One region of the Ruegeria sp. CDSA033 genome, then DNA from elsewhere that is predicted to be linked to it. Evidence: riboswitches for the same ligand, from Rfam matches in the RefSeq annotation. Region 1 holds a riboswitch; the other holds the start of a gene.

Evidence for each region. A riboswitch is a leader RNA that binds a small molecule or an ion and turns the genes downstream of it on or off. The one in region 1 is predicted to bind thiamine pyrophosphate.
Region 2: linked by a shared signal. The riboswitch ahead of thiB (thiamine ABC transporter substrate binding subunit) and the one ahead of thiD (bifunctional hydroxymethylpyrimidine kinase/phosphomethylpyrimidine kinase) in region 1 are both predicted to bind thiamine pyrophosphate.

The regions. Positions count from the first base shown of each region.
Region 1 is NZ_JBXWQI010000003.1:270,654-278,381, reverse strand. Features, by position in the region: gene cysQ (3'(2'),5'-bisphosphate nucleotidase CysQ) at 1-793, opposite strand, end outside; gene AC2FLA_RS06455 (ABC transporter permease) at 917-1,738, shown strand; gene AC2FLA_RS06450 (alpha-ketoglutarate-dependent dioxygenase AlkB family protein) at 1,735-2,337, opposite strand; gene dnaK (molecular chaperone DnaK) at 2,550-4,460, shown strand; gene dnaJ (molecular chaperone DnaJ) at 4,535-5,689, shown strand; TPP riboswitch at 5,819-5,924, shown strand; gene thiD (bifunctional hydroxymethylpyrimidine kinase/phosphomethylpyrimidine kinase) at 5,970-6,773, shown strand; gene AC2FLA_RS06430 (FAD-dependent oxidoreductase) at 6,770-7,728, shown strand, end outside.
Region 2 is NZ_JBXWQI010000025.1:2,457-10,184, reverse strand. Features, by position in the region: gene AC2FLA_RS20280 (CBS domain-containing protein) at 1-485, shown strand, start outside; gene AC2FLA_RS20275 (ArsB/NhaD family transporter) at 510-1,874, shown strand; TPP riboswitch at 2,012-2,117, shown strand; gene thiB (thiamine ABC transporter substrate binding subunit) at 2,151-3,131, shown strand; gene AC2FLA_RS20265 (thiamine/thiamine pyrophosphate ABC transporter permease ThiP) at 3,107-4,654, shown strand; gene AC2FLA_RS20260 (thiamine ABC transporter ATP-binding protein) at 4,641-5,333, shown strand; gene AC2FLA_RS20255 (adenylate/guanylate cyclase domain-containing protein) at 5,400-7,268, shown strand; gene AC2FLA_RS20250 (GlxA family transcriptional regulator) at 7,300-7,728, opposite strand, start outside.

The DNA of each region.
Region 1 (7,728 bases):
CCTCCTTCAAGTCAACGCCCGGAGCGTAGGCGATAAAGAACGGGTTTGCATAGCCGTCCTTGCCATAGGTCAATGACGAGTGATCATCGAAACGAACAACCTTGCCGCCCGCGCCAGCCAACACGGCATGACCTGCGGCGGTGTCCCATTCCATTGTGCGGCCAACGCGGGGATACAAATCCGCTTCTCCGGTAGCGACCAGACAGAACTTCAGGGACGAGCCTGCGCTTTTGCTGTCCTTGACCTGATATTTGTTGATGTAATCCTCGGTCGCCTGATCGCGGTGCGATTTTGACGCGACGATCAAAAGTGCCGAATTGTCCGGTTCAGACACCGAAATCGGGGTCACGTCGCCGGCCTGCGCTTTGTTCAGCGCGCCGGTTTCCTCAACTGATTGACCGTCTGCTTGCGTGTAGAACATGCGCCCCTTGGCCGGTGCATACACAACGCCGCGGGTTGGCACTCCGTTTTCGACCAGTGCGATGTTCACCGTGAAATCACCGCGTCGGTTGATGAATTCCTTGGTGCCGTCCAGCGGATCGACGATCAGAAATGTGTCGCCTTTTTCGGAATGGGAGGCGGCCTGTTCTTCGGTCACCAGCAGAATATCCGGGAATGCCGCGCGCAAGCCCGCCGAGATCAGGGCATCGGCTGCCTCATCCGCCTCGGTCACCGGGCTGGCGTCGGATTTGACTTTGACGTCGAAATCATCCGCCTCGTAAATCTGCATGATCGTGTCCCCGGCTTCCAGCGCCAGACGTCTGATTACGGGAATAAGGGCGTCGTAGGTCACAAAAATGCTCCGTTGCCGTAGTTTGTTGATCGAAATCCTTGTGGGCCTTATGCTGTGCCGGTTACGGAACGGCAAGAATTTCGTGGCAGTTTACAGGCAGTTCAGCGGGAAAGAGTGTACTGAGTGTTTTATTTTAAGCGGAATCAGACGCTTCTGGGCGGCGCTTTCACGACTTCCGAGCTTGTCTTCCATGCGGTGGCGCATGGAATACGATCCAAACACTCGAATGCTGTGATCGCGATCATTGTGAATATCTTACAAATTCTCGCACTTGTGACCGTGTTTTATCTGATCATGTCGATGCTGGGCACACGGGTCGCCAAGATCAGGGGAAACTTTATCCTGTTTCTGTTGTCAGGTGTCTTTCTATTCCTGACCCATATCAAAGCCGTCTCGTCCGTCGCTGGCGTGGCAACAGGAAACAACCCGATGATGCTGCACTCTCCGATGAACATGATGGTCGCACTGTTGGCGACTGCCTTCGGATCGCTTTATACGCAATTGGTCTCGATCCTTGTGATCCTCTTCGCCTACAGCGTTATGGTTGAGCCGCTGGAGATCCAAGAACCGGGTGGCGCGTTCTACATGTTGATATTGGCTTGGTTTACCGGATGCGCGGTGGGCGTCGTGTTTATGGCAATCTCGCCATGGTTTCCCACCACCACGGGAATTCTCAGTACAATCTATCGACGTCTGAACATGATTTTTTCTGGCAAAATGGTTGTAGGGAATGCGCTGGGCGGCTTCATGCTAAGTTTCTTTGCCTGGAACCCGTTGTTTCACATAATCGACCAGTGCCGAGGCTTTGTTTTTCGCAATTACTTTCCGCGAAACACCAGTTGGGAATATGCGATTTGGGTTGGACTGGCCTTGTTGATGATTGGGTTGCTCGGTATCTTTTTCACCCGTCAGCATGTGTCGGCCAGTTGGGGCGCGCGCCGCTAGTTTGCGACCCGTAAGGTCAGGTTGATCCGTCCGCCTTTGGGCAACAGCTTGGATGAACCGAAACGAATTCGGTCTACCCCGTGATATGTCAGGCGGGCCGGGCCGCCCATGACCACGACGTCGCCGGAGTTCAACCAGATCGACTCGGTCTTGCCGCCCCGTGTTTCGTTTCCGATGCGGAAAAGGGCATCGTCGCCCAGCGATATCGACAGAACTGGCCAGGAGAAATCGGCCTCGTCCTTGTCTTGATGCAGCCCCATGCGCGCACCTTCGCCGTAATAGTTGATCAGACAGCAATCCGGATCGCGTTGGGTGCTGGCAAGCTTGCGCCAGATGCTCAGTATCGTATCGGGAATGTCGGGCCACACCGTTCCTTTAGGGTGCTGCGCCTGATATCGGTAGCCCCCTTTGTCAGTGACCCAACCAAACGCTCCGGCTGAGGTCATGCGCACCGACATTTCCTTGCCCGAGGGCGTAACCGGCCGGAACAGCGGCGCCGATTTCAGAATCGGGCGCAACGCCTCAATCAGTTGCGTTTGTGCCGCAACGTCCAGATAGGCTTTTCTGATGTCAAATCCGCGCAAGAGCAGCCGCGCCATTGAAGATTCCCCAATCCTTGCCAAAACCTTGTCAAAAAGGCCGCAGATTCCCGAAAACCTGCCTTTTACACCGCTTGCAGGCCTCTGATCTCGCCCTTATATACGCCGGGACGCGCGATGGTGTAGTGCTGTTGCGCAAACCAGATCGGGACCGGATGCCATAACGGGTCCGGACCTCGAGACATCGCCTTGAAGAGAAAGGGATTGAACATATGGGAAAAGTAATCGGTATTGACCTCGGCACCACCAACTCGTGTGTGGCCATCATGGACGGCTCTCAGCCAAAGGTCATTGAAAACGCAGAAGGGGCGCGGACCACGCCCTCGATCGTCGCCTTCACCGAAGATGAGCGTCTGGTCGGTCAGCCTGCAAAACGTCAGGCGGTCACCAACCCCGACAACACGATCTTTGGCGTCAAGCGCCTGATCGGTCGTCGTGTGGATGATGCAGAAGTCCAGAAGGACAAGAAAATGGTGCCGTACGCCATCGTGGATGGCGGCAACGGTGACGCGTGGGTGGAAGCCCGCGGTGAAAAATACTCCCCAAGCCAGATTTCGGCCTTCACTCTGGGCAAGATGAAGGAAACCGCCGAGAGCTATCTGGGTGAAGAAGTCACGCAGGCGGTCATCACCGTTCCCGCGTATTTCAATGACGCCCAGCGTCAGGCCACCAAAGACGCAGGCAAAATCGCCGGTCTGGAAGTGCTGCGGATCATCAACGAACCGACAGCGGCTGCGCTGGCCTATGGCCTGGACAAAGAAGAAACCCAAACCATCGCGGTCTATGACCTTGGTGGCGGTACTTTCGACGTGACCATTCTGGAAATCGACGACGGCCTGTTCGAGGTCAAATCGACCAACGGTGACACCTTCCTGGGTGGTGAAGACTTTGACATGCGCATCGTCAACTACCTGGCGGATGAGTTCAAAAAGGAACACGGTGTCGATCTGTCCAGCGACAAGATGGCCCTGCAGCGTCTGAAAGAAGCCGCTGAAAAAGCCAAGATCGAACTGTCTTCGACCTCGCAGACTGAGATCAACCAGCCGTTCATCTCGATGGGCGCCAACGGTCAGCCGCTGCACATGGTCATGAAACTGACCCGTGCCAAGCTGGAATCGCTGGTCGGCGATCTGATCAAGAAGTCGATGAAACCCTGTCAGGCCGCATTGAAAGACGCGGGTCTGTCGGCAGGCGACATTGATGAGGTTGTTCTGGTCGGTGGTATGACCCGCATGCCGAAGGTGATCGAAGAGGTCACCAAATTCTTTGGCAAAGAACCGCACAAGGGTGTGAACCCGGACGAAGTTGTTGCCATGGGCGCCGCCATTCAGGCCGGTGTTCTGCAGGGTGACGTCAAAGACGTGGTTCTGCTGGACGTAACCCCGCTTTCGCTGGGTATCGAGACGCTTGGTGGCGTGTTCACTCGTCTTATCGACCGTAACACCACGATCCCGACGAAAAAATCTCAGGTCTTCTCGACCGCCGAAGACAACCAGAACGCTGTGACCATCCGCTGTTTCCAGGGTGAGCGCGAAATGGCTGCGGATAACAAGATCCTCGGTCAGTTCAACCTTGAAGATATCCCGCCCGCACCGCGCGGCATGCCTCAGATCGAGGTGACTTTTGACATCGACGCCAACGGCATTGTCTCGGTTTCGGCCAAGGACAAAGGCACCGGCAAAGAGCAGAAGATCACCATCCAGGCATCGGGTGGTCTGTCGGACGAAGATATCGACAAGATGGTCAAGGACGCCGAAGAGAACGCCGAGGCGGACAAGGAACGCCGCGAGCTGATCGAGGCAAAGAACCAGGCGGAAAGCCTCATCCACTCGACCGAGAAGTCGATGGAAGAGCATGCCGACAAGGTCGACCCGACCACCATCGAAGCCATCGAGCTGGCGATTGTCGCGCTGAAGGACGAGCTGGAAACCGAGAATGCCGACAAGATCAAGTCAGGCATTCAGAACGTGACCGAAGCCGCCATGAAGCTGGGCGAAGCCATCTACAAGGCGCAGTCTGAAGAGACCGAGGATGAGCCTGCGGCGGCGGATGCTGCTCCGGCTGGTGAAGACGATATCGTCGATGCCGAATTCGAAGATCTTGACGACGAAAAGCGTAAGTAACGGGAAACCGGGCCAATTCGGGCCGGTCCGGTCACCGGGCCGGCCCGATTACGTTGCGGCAGAAGGAAATACTGATGTCAAAACGCGACTACTATGATGTGCTCGGCGTGTCCAAGGGCGCATCAGCGGACGAGATCAAGAAAGGTTTTCGCACGAAAGCCAAGGAATTGCATCCCGACCGTAACAAGGACAACCCGGATTCCGAGGCTCAGTTCAAAGAAGCGAACGAAGCTTACGACGTCTTGCGCGATGCCGAAAAAAAGGCCGCGTATGACCGTTTTGGTCATGCCGCGTTTGAAAACGGTATGGGCGGCGGTGGCCGCCCCGGCGGCGGATTTGGCGGGCAGGGCGATTTCTCCAGCGCCTTCTCGGACGTGTTCGATGACCTGTTCGGCGATTTTATGGGTGGTCAGCGCGGTGCTACCGGGGGTGGTCGTCGGGCCGCGCGAGGGTCAGACCTGCGTTACAACCTGCGTGTAAGCCTGGAAGAAGCATTCTCTGGTCTGCAAAAGACGATCAACGTGCCTGCTGCCGTGGCCTGCTCGGCCTGTGACGGCTCGGGTGCGGAAGGCGGGGTTGAGCCCACAACCTGCCCGACCTGTTCGGGCATGGGAAAAGTGCGGGCGCAACAGGGCTTTTTCACAGTTGAACGGTCGTGTCCGACCTGTTCGGGTTTGGGTCAAATTATCAAGAACCCCTGTAAATCATGCGGCGGCGCCGGGCGCGTCGAAAAAGAACGCGCTCTGTCGGTCAACATTCCGGCTGGTGTCGAAACCGGCACACGCATCCGTCTTGCGGGCGAAGGTGAGGCCGGGATGCGCGGTGGTCCTCCGGGCGACCTGTATATTTTTGTCGAAGTTTCGGACCACAAGCTGTTCGAGCGCGACAGCGTAAACCTGTATTGCCGCGTTCCGGTCAGCATGGCCAAGGCAGCGCTGGGCGGTTCGATCGAAGTGCCCACTATCGACGGTGGCCGGGGTCGCGTGCAAATTCCGGCTGGCAGCCAGTCAGGACGTCAGATGCGCTTGCGCAGCAAAGGCATGCCCGCCCTTCGCGGCGGTGGCGTTGGCGATATGTTCATCGAACTGGCCGTCGAAACCCCGGTCAATCTGACCAGCCGTCAAAAAGAGCTGCTGCGTGAGTTCGACGATCTGGGCGAAGATAACCATCCGGAATCAAAAAGCTTTTTCTCGTCCGTCAAGTCATTTTGGGACGGTATGAAGGGCTGAACCTGAACACCTGAACATCAAACAAAAGCCGGTCCATTGAGGCCGGCTTTTGCATTTTATAAGTCCAGTTTGACCGTAATCTGCACCAAAATTGGCCCTTGATTCCCCCGCCATCCCCTGAGAGTGTCGCCCCAACCGTTGGGGTGCCCTGTTTGGGGGCTGAGAGGCGTGAATGCGCTAACCCATCGAACCTGATCCGGGCAATACCGGCGTAGGGAACGGTCTTATAGTGCTTAGACGTTTTCCATGCCCGTTGCCCATTTTGAACTGGAGCAACGACATGGCACCCATTGCCTTAACAATCGCAGGATCTGACAGCGGCGGAGGGGCTGGAATTCAGGCAGACCTCAAGGCCATGTCGGCGCTTGGCGTCTACGGTGCCAGTGTGATTACCGCAGTGACGGCGCAGAATACTCGCGCAGTTACGGCGGTGCATGGCATCCCTGTGGACGTCATTGCAGCCCAGATCGAGGCTGTTCTGACCGACCTGGATGTTGGCGCGATCAAGATTGGAATGCTGGCGACCCCTCAGATCATCCAATGTGTCGCAGACAGTATCGCCGAATTTGACGGGCCGGTAGTTTTGGATCCGGTCATGATTGCGAAATCCGGCGATGCGTTGTTGGCAGAAGAGGCGGTGCAAACCCTGCGCGACGTATTGTTGCCGCGCGCGACCGTGTTAACGCCAAACCTGCCCGAAGCAGCCTGCCTGCTGGGCTCTGAGTCTGCGGACAGCCTCGAACAGATGATCGCACAAGGGCAAGATCTGTGTGCACTTGGCGCTGGTGCGGTTCTGATGAAGGGCGGTCACGGCAAGGGTGACATCTGCCATGACATATTGATCTCACATTCGGGCGTGATTGCTCAGTTTCAAGCGCCGCGCCGACAGACCCGCAACACCCACGGAACCGGATGCACCCTGTCCTCATCCATAGCGGCCGGGTTGGCTAAGGGCCTTTCGCTAACCCAAGCCGTGGCGCAAGCACATGACTATCTGCAGGGCGCCATCGCTCAGGCCGATGCTTTAAACATCGGGCAAGGTCACGGACCTGTTCATCACTTCCATCAGGTTTGGCCCGCGTGACCGTCTGGTCGATCATAGGGGCAGGTGTGGCCGGGTTGGCCGTCGCGTCCGAACTTGTCGCGCGCGGGGCCAAGGTTCAGGTGTTTGATCCCGGCGGTGGACCAGGGCCGCATGGCTGCTCCTGGTGGGCGGGCGGAATGTTGGCACCGTGGTGCGAGTATGAAAACGCGGAGGAACCTGTCCTGCGTCTGGGGCAATTGGCAATCGACTGGTGGGCCAAGCGAACTCAGGTCCACAGGCGCGGCACACTGGTTGTTGCTAACCCACGGGACCTGCCGGATCTGCGTCGTTTCGCCCGCAGAACTGAGGGGTTTTCCGAAGTTGATACCGGCGAAATCGCCGAATTAGAGCCTTATCTTCACGGTTTCGGAAAGGGTCTCTACTTTGATGCCGAGGCCTATTTGAACCCGCGTCAAGCCTTGTTGGATCTGTCACACCAGCTTCAGGATCACGGTGTTGAATTCCATCATGCGCGCGCTCCGACGGGATTGGACAACGCCATTGATTGCCGAGGTCTGCACGCGCGCGAATATCTGCAGGACTTGCGCGGCGTGAAGGGTGAGATGCTGGTGATACGGTGCCCAGACGTGACACTGACCCGGCCTATACGCCTGCTTCATCCACGCGTGCCGCTGTATATCGTTCCACGCGGCGACGGCGTCTACATGCTGGGCGCGACAATGATCGAATCCGAGGATAGCAGCCGAATTACCGCACGCTCGATGCTTGAGTTGCTGAGCGCAGCCTACGCCCTGAACCCCGCCTTTGGCGAGGCTGAAGTGTTGGAAATCGGCGTCGATCTGCGTCCCGCTTTCCCCGACAACCTGCCGCGTATTCGGCGACTGGGACCGACAATCTACGCCAATGGCCTCTATCGCCACGGCTACTTGCTGGCCCCTGCACTGGCCAAGGGCGTGGCTGACCTAGCGTTGGACAACAAACATTCGGAGATGGT
Region 2 (7,728 bases), on a different contig from region 1:
GCCTAACCTGCTATGACGTGATGGTACCGTCTGAGGTACAAAAGACCATTCTGCCGGATGAAAGCATCGCCACGGCCTTCAACATCATCAGGGGCAGCCGGGCACGATTTCTGCCTGTCGTGGCTGAAGACGGAACTTATGTTGGCGTCTTTACTGCCCCAACGCTGCTGAAACTGATCCTGCCGAAAGCGGCGACAATCGGTCTGAATGATGATGCGTCGCGCGTCGCGATCGACTCGCTCAGCTTCATGAACCTGACGCGGGATGATTTCGAACAACAGATGGAGCGGCTGAAGACCGAAAAGGTTCGCGACAACATGTCGAGGCCCTCGAACATCCCCGTTGCTGCACCCGACACGCCAGTGATGGAAGGTATCTTCCTGATCTACAAATACAAACGGCACGTGATTCTTGTTGAGCCCGAAACCAACCGTTTCGTTGGCACCGTAAGCGCCAACTCGCTTTTGGATCGCGCACTCAGCTAACCCTATACAAACCGGACTAAAACTTTGACTACGCATTCGACGTCACACGGAGAGGCCGCTCTCTCTGTTCCACAACTATTGGGCATTGATCCGCTTTGGATCGCGACCGGAATTCTGATTTTGGTGTATGCGGTCCTGATCACAGAAAAGGTCAACCGCGCCATTTTGACGATGCTGGGCGCGTCCCTGATGGTCCTGTTTGGCATCATCAATCAGGAACAGGCCGTGGCGGGTGTGGACGCCAACACTCTGGCACTACTTATCGGCATGATGGTCATCGTGGGGATCACCAGCAAATGCGGATTGTTCCAATACGTAGCGATCAAGGCCGCAAAAGCGGTGAAAGCCAATCCAACCGGCATCCTGATCATGCTGACGCTGATTACGGCGGTGTTTTCGGCCCTGCTGGACAACGTAACGACCGTTTTGCTGATCGCCCCGATTACGCTGCTGATCACTGAAGCCCTAGAAACGCGTGTGTTCCCGTTCTTTGTCGCCGAGATCCTGGCCTCGAACGTGGGGGGAACAGCGACGCTGATCGGTGACCCGCCCAACATCATCATTGGCTCGGCCGCAGGGCTGAGCTTCAACGATTTCGTGGTGAACCTGGCGCCTATCTCGGCCATATGTCTGGTTGTCCTGACCGGCATTATTTACCTTATGAACCGCAAGGAACTGGCCCGCATTCCGAAATCGGCCAGCGATCGGATTATGGGGTTCAACGAATCCGAAGCGGTCACTGATGTTGTCTTGATGATCAAGTCTCTGGCCGTTTTGGCTCTGGTTTTGCTGGGGTTCACGCTGGGGCACAGCTACGGCATTCAGCCGGGTACGTCAGCGTTGGCCGGTGCAGGCCTGTTGATGCTGTTGGCTTACGGACATCAAAGCGGCGAAGAGCAGTCCGAGTCGGTTCACCACATCTTTGGCGAAGTCGAATGGGTCACGATCTTTTTCTTCGGTGGGCTGTTCGTCATCGTTGCCGGTGTCGAACATGTTGGACTGCTGGCATTCTTCGGTGAGAAAGTGCTGGAGCTGACCCAAGGCGACATGATGTGGACCGCGTTCTTCATCTTCTGGGCCTCTGGCATCCTGTCGGCCATTCTGGACAACATCCCGTTTGTGGCAACGATGATCCCTCTGATCGAATCCACCGCGGATACATTTGGCGGCGAAGACGCGATTGAACCCTTGTGGTGGTCGCTGGCGCTTGGCGCCTGTCTGGGCGGCAACGGTACACTGTTGGGGGCAAGCGCCAACCTTACGGTGGCTGCTTTTGCGGAAAAGGCCAAGCAGCCCATCGGCTTCATCGCCTTCGCCAAAATTGCATTCCCGATCATGATCCTGACCCTGATGATCGCGAACGTCTATATTTGGCTGCGTTACTTCTGACCTGTGGCCCTTTGAACCAAACGTATTACAGGTTCAAAGGGCGTCCGACTCCGGACAGGTTTACTTGCCCGCATGCGACACGCACCGCGCTGAGGCACCGAATTTGGTTGTCTTTCTAGCCAATCCTCCTTAGTGACGGCCTCACCTCGGGGAGCACGGCCCGCCGCGCTGAGATGCTTAACAAGCGAACCCGTAGAACCTGAACCGGCTAGAACCGGCGGAGGGAAGGGTTTCGGTTTCATCCATCCTTGCCCTCTCGCCGCAATGGAGGATGACATGAAACATCTGCTAATTGCTGCGGGACTTCTGAGTGCAACTTCGGCTATCGCCGCCGACAAGCCTCAGCTTACCGTTTACACCTATGACAGCTTTGTATCTGACTGGGGCCCCGGCCCGCAGGTCAAAGAAGCTTTTGAAGCGGTCTGCGACTGCAAACTGAACCTTGTTGGCGTTGAAGATGGTGCCGCGCTTTTGTCGCGTGTCCGGCTTGAGGGTGAAAACTCTGACGCGGACGTCGTTCTTGGATTGGACACCAATCTAATTGCATCGGCCCGGGAAACCGGCCTGTTTGCGCCCAATTCCGTCTCAGCCGACTTCGCACTGCCGATCGAGTGGTCCGATGACACGTTCACCCCGTATGACTGGGGCTACTTCGCCTTTGTTCACAAAGCGGATGCGACAGCGCCAGCGAACTTCCGGGAGCTGGCGGACAGCGACACCAAGATCATCATCCAGGACCCTCGCTCGTCCACGCCCGGTCTGGGTCTGCTGATGTGGGTCAAAGCAGCTTATGGTGACGAAGCACCAGAGATTTGGGCCGATCTTTCCGACAACATCGTGACGGTCACCAAAGGTTGGTCCGAGGCATACGGCCTGTTCCTTGAGGGCGAGTCGGACATGGTTCTCAGTTACACCACATCTCCGGCCTATCACCTGATCGCCGAGGATGACGGCAGCAAAGCCGCGTCAGCTTTCGACGAAGGCAATTACTTGCAGGTTGAAGTCGCTGCAAAACTGGCCGCAACAGATCAGGCCGATCTGGCGGATCAGTTTTTGCAGTTCATGGTCTCAGACGCGTTCCAGCAGATCATTCCAACAACCAACTGGATGTACCCGGCCGTAACCCCGGCAGAAGGGTTACCGAAAGGGTTCGACACCCTGACAGTGCCGGCAAAGTCGCTTCTGTTCTCTCCCGATGAAGCCGCCGCCGTGCGGGATCAGGCCCTGGCAGAATGGCAGAACGCGCTCAGCCAGTAAGCCCATGGCCCGGTATCGGTGCGGCGGCTCTGGTCGCCGCGCTGATCCTGGGCACCCTTGCGGCGGTTGCGCTGCGTGCTGAAACCAGCGGCGGATTCAGTCCCGCCGACTGGGCTGCGCTGCGGTTCACGCTGACCCAAGCCACGCTGTCCGCATTGTTCAGCGTGGTGTTGGCCGTGCCGATTGCGCGGGCTTTGGCACGTCGGAGGTTCCCCGGCCGACGGGCTTTAATTGCGCTTTTGGGCGCGCCCTTCATCCTGCCGGTCATCGTTGCCATTCTGGGTCTGCTGCAAGTCTTTGGCCGGTCGGGATGGATCTCGGACATCCTTGGCATTTTCGGCCTGCCGCCCATACGCATTTACGGCTTGCATGGGGTCGTACTGGCGCATGTGTTTTTCAACCTGCCCCTGGCCACGCGCCTTGTGTTGCAAGCCTGGCAGGAAATTCCTGCCGAACGGTTTCGCCTGGCCGCACAACTGGGCTGCAATGGCATGGCCATGTTTCGACTGATCGAGATGCCCATGCTCAAACGGACCCTGCCCGGGGTTCTTGCAGTAATCTTCGCCATCTGCCTGACCAGCTTCGCCGTTGCCCTCACCTTGGGCGGAGGGCCACGGGCTACAACGATCGAATTGGCAATCTATCAGGCTTTTACCTACGATTTCGACCTGGGCCGCGCCGCGCTGTTATCCGCCCTGCAACTTGCCCTGACAGCTGCGACCGCTTTAGTGGCGCTGAAGTTTTCGCGCGGGGACGGTTTTGGAACAGGCCTTGATCGCGCCTTGCGCCGCTGGGACGGGGGTGCGCCGATGATAGATGTATTCTGGATCGTCGCAGCGGCCGTCTTTTTGCTGCTTCCTTTAGCATCGGTCGTAATTTCGGGAGCTGCCGGGTTGTTTGACATGCCTGCAATCGTTTTTCGGGCCGCGCTGATCTCGGTCCTTGTTGCCGCTGCAAGCACCGCAGTCCTGCTTTTGCTTGCTTTGCCTATGGCCACCGCTGTCGCGAGCGGCCGGTACGGGCTTGTGGAACTCAGTGGCATTTTGGGTTTGGCCGCATCACCACTGGTGATCGGTACGGGCCTGTTCATCTTAATCCGGCCTTTGGCAAACCCGACGACATTGGCTCTGCCTGTCACTGCTTTGGTGAATGCTGCAATGGCCCTGCCCTTTGCTTTACGCATTTTGGTCCCCGCGGCGCGCGACATAACCGCCAGGCACGGACGTCTCGCGCTTTCATTGGATATGACAAAGTGGACGTTTTTCACGCGCATCTTGCTACCGCGCATGCGTCCGCAGATCGGGTTCGCCGCTGGTCTTGGGGCGGCTCTGTCAATGGGTGATCTGGGTGTGATCGCACTGTTCGCCGATCCGCAGATCGCGACCCTGCCGTTGCAAATCTACCGCTTGATGGGTGCCTATCAGATGCAGGCTGCTGCCGGCGGGGCACTACTGCTGTTGCTGCTGTCCATGGGCGCATTCTGGCTATTGGACCGAGGAGGGCGCTGGCATGCTGAAGCTTGACGACTGCGTGATTGAAAACGGGAATTTCACCCTAAACGCCGATATCCAGATCGAGGTTGGCAACAGCATTGCCATTGTCGGCCCGTCCGGGGCGGGCAAGTCCACATTGCTGGAGACCATCGCTGGATTTCGGGATCTGAAAAAGGGTCAGATTTTTTGGAGTGGACAACAGATTTCCAATTTGCATCCCGGCAAGCGCCCTATGGCGATGCTGTTTCAAGACGGAAACCTGTTTCCGCATCTGACGGCTGAACAAAACATCGCCCTGGGCCTGCGCCCAAACGGTCGGTTGTCCGAAGACGAGGATACTCAAGTTCAGTCCGCTCTGGGCCGGGTTTCTTTGCATGGTATGGGCGCGCGCAAACCCTCGGAACTGTCCGGAGGACAGCAAAGCCGGGTTGCCCTGGCCCGCGTACTTGTGCAGCGGCGCGAATTGTTGCTTTTGGACGAACCGTTTGCCGCCCTTGGACCAGCCTTGAAAGCCGAAATGCTGGATTTGGTGGCCGATCTGGTGGCCGAAACCCAAACGACCCTGTTGATGGTCAGCCACGATCCGCAGGATGCACGCCGTATTGCCGACCAAACCGTACTTGTTGCAGACGAAACGGTGCATGCCCCCGTTCAGACAGCGGAACTCTTTGACAACCCGCCGCCAAGCCTGCGTGCCTATCTTGGCTAGCGGTGATCCCGCCTCAGACGTCAACGAGGCGTTGTAACGGGTCGCCAAGCTAAATATCGTTCAAAGATGGTCAACGAAGACAAGCATACGCAGCACACTGGCGTGATCGACAAAAGCGCCCAGGCGCAAAGCAACCGCCAGACAAGGTTGAAAATCCGAATTTCCACTCTGCTGGCGCTGACCATTGGCGGGCTGGTGGCAATATCGGCCGGTGCAGTTCTGTTGGTTTCGACTTATGCCAATTTTCAGAACACGACGGAACTGTTGAATACGTCTGCCGCGATGATCGTCGAATCCATCGAAGACGATATCTTCAGCCTGACGACACCGATCGAGGAACTGGCACAATCCCTACAAGAAGACGCAAGCACGGGTGAAGTCGATCTGAACGACACCGATTTTCTGAAAGCCTACTTCAAAGGCGTGGTGGCTTCGGTCCCGTATCTGACAGATCTTGCCATCGTGTATCCTGACGGCAGTCTGTTCATTTCAACACATGTCACCGATGTTGAGGGGCCACGTTTAATAACGTCATACGAGCCTCCGGCTGCAGGCACGCTTCAGTATCTTAAAGATGTTAAAGGCTATGATGGTTTGTTCTGGAACGAACCCTTCTTTGACCAGGGCCGGACACATATCTCAGCGACTGTACCTGCCTATAAAGACGGTATTTTCCTCGGGGCCGTGCTCGTTTCTTCTACCGTTCACCATTTCTCGGGCCTGGTCGACGAGTTAAGCGGGAAATACGGGGCAACCGGTTTTGTTCTGTACGGTGACAACCGCGTTCTGGCCCATCCCAAATTGCTGAACCTGTCTGCAAACACGTTAAGCTCAAACGCCCCCTTGCATTCGGTCGCAGCACTTGATGACGCGGTCATCTCACAAATGCTGATGCAGCCACCCGAGTTTCAGGGCAACGATGGAACATTTGTCGGATATGTGGTCGAGGCGCTGGACGGAGAACACCTGGTATTGACAAGCATCGTCAGCGGCTTCGGATCTGAGCCGTGGGTGATCGGGCAGTATTCTCCACTGAGCGATTGGAGCAACCAATGGTCCCGGCTGAGTGATGCCGCCTTGGTCAGTCTTGGTTTACTGATCGCTTCGGTCATTGCGGCGCTTGTGTTGGCCAGACGATTGGCGGCACCCATTCACAGGTCGACCGAAGAAGCCATCAAAATCAGCGAGCTGAATCTGAACCAGATCGACCACCTGCCCCCCTCTCGGGTCTCAGAACTGAACCTTCAGGCTGTGGCCTTCAACAAGATGCTCGACGGGCTGCGCTGGTTTCAAACTTATTTGCCCCGAACCCTTGTACGGCAAATGCTAAAGACCGGAGACCCTAACCTTGTGTTGCCGCGCGAAGTCGAACTGACCGTCATGTTCGCCGACATCGTGGGGTTCACACCCGCATCCGAGGCCATGACACCACAAGCCACGGCAGCAATGTTGAACCGGCATTTCGAGATCCTGAACCGCTGTATAGAATCCGAGGGCGGAACGCTCGACAAATACATCGGCGACGCGGCGATGGCGTTCTGGGGTGCGCCCCAGGACCAGACGGATCATGCCGAGCGCGCCTGCCGGGCTGCAATGGCAATCAAGCGATCTCTGGCTGAGGCTGGCGTCGCGTACGGCGTCAAAATCGCGGTGCACACCGGGCCGCTGATTGTCGGCAATATCGGGGCCGTCGACAGGATGAATTACACGGTGATCGGCGACACAGTGAACACCTGTGCCCGGATCGAGACCCTGGTAGGCGAGCTGCCAAGTGACGAGCAAACCACGATTTTGATCAGCGATGCCACAGCCCGACTGATCAGCCCGGCTTTTCATCTGATCGACTGCGGCGAATTCACGGTCAAAGGACGTTCAAGGAAAGTGAATGTCTACCGCCTTTGCGATGCAGATAAGACCCTTGGCCCCGCGGCATAACCTGCCAGAAATTTCAGTGCCCATATAAAGGTCACTCCGTGCGCCGCAATTGCTTTGGGGTTTTGCCGTATTCGGCCTTGAATGTCTGGGCAAGCGTAGAGGTTGACGCAAAACCGCAGGCAATGGCGATGTCAATAATCGGCATTTGCGAGTTCGAAACCAGGGTAAACGCTTTTTTTAACCTGATCTTTCTATAAAATTTTCCGGGCGATGTGCTCAGGTGCAGCATGAACTGACGCTCTAACTGCCGGGTAGATACGCCCACACGGCGGGCAAGACTGGCCGTTGGCAACGGGTGCTCGGTATTTTCCTCCATGATGCGGATCGCGTTTTGCAGCCGCTTTTCCAGGAAATTCGGGTTCGCGCTCAGGCCTTTGGGTTGTTCTTGCGCGTGGCCCCGAACGTCGTTCAGCATCAATTGACAGGCCAGTTCAGCCCTGTCCTGAGGCTCAAGAACCTC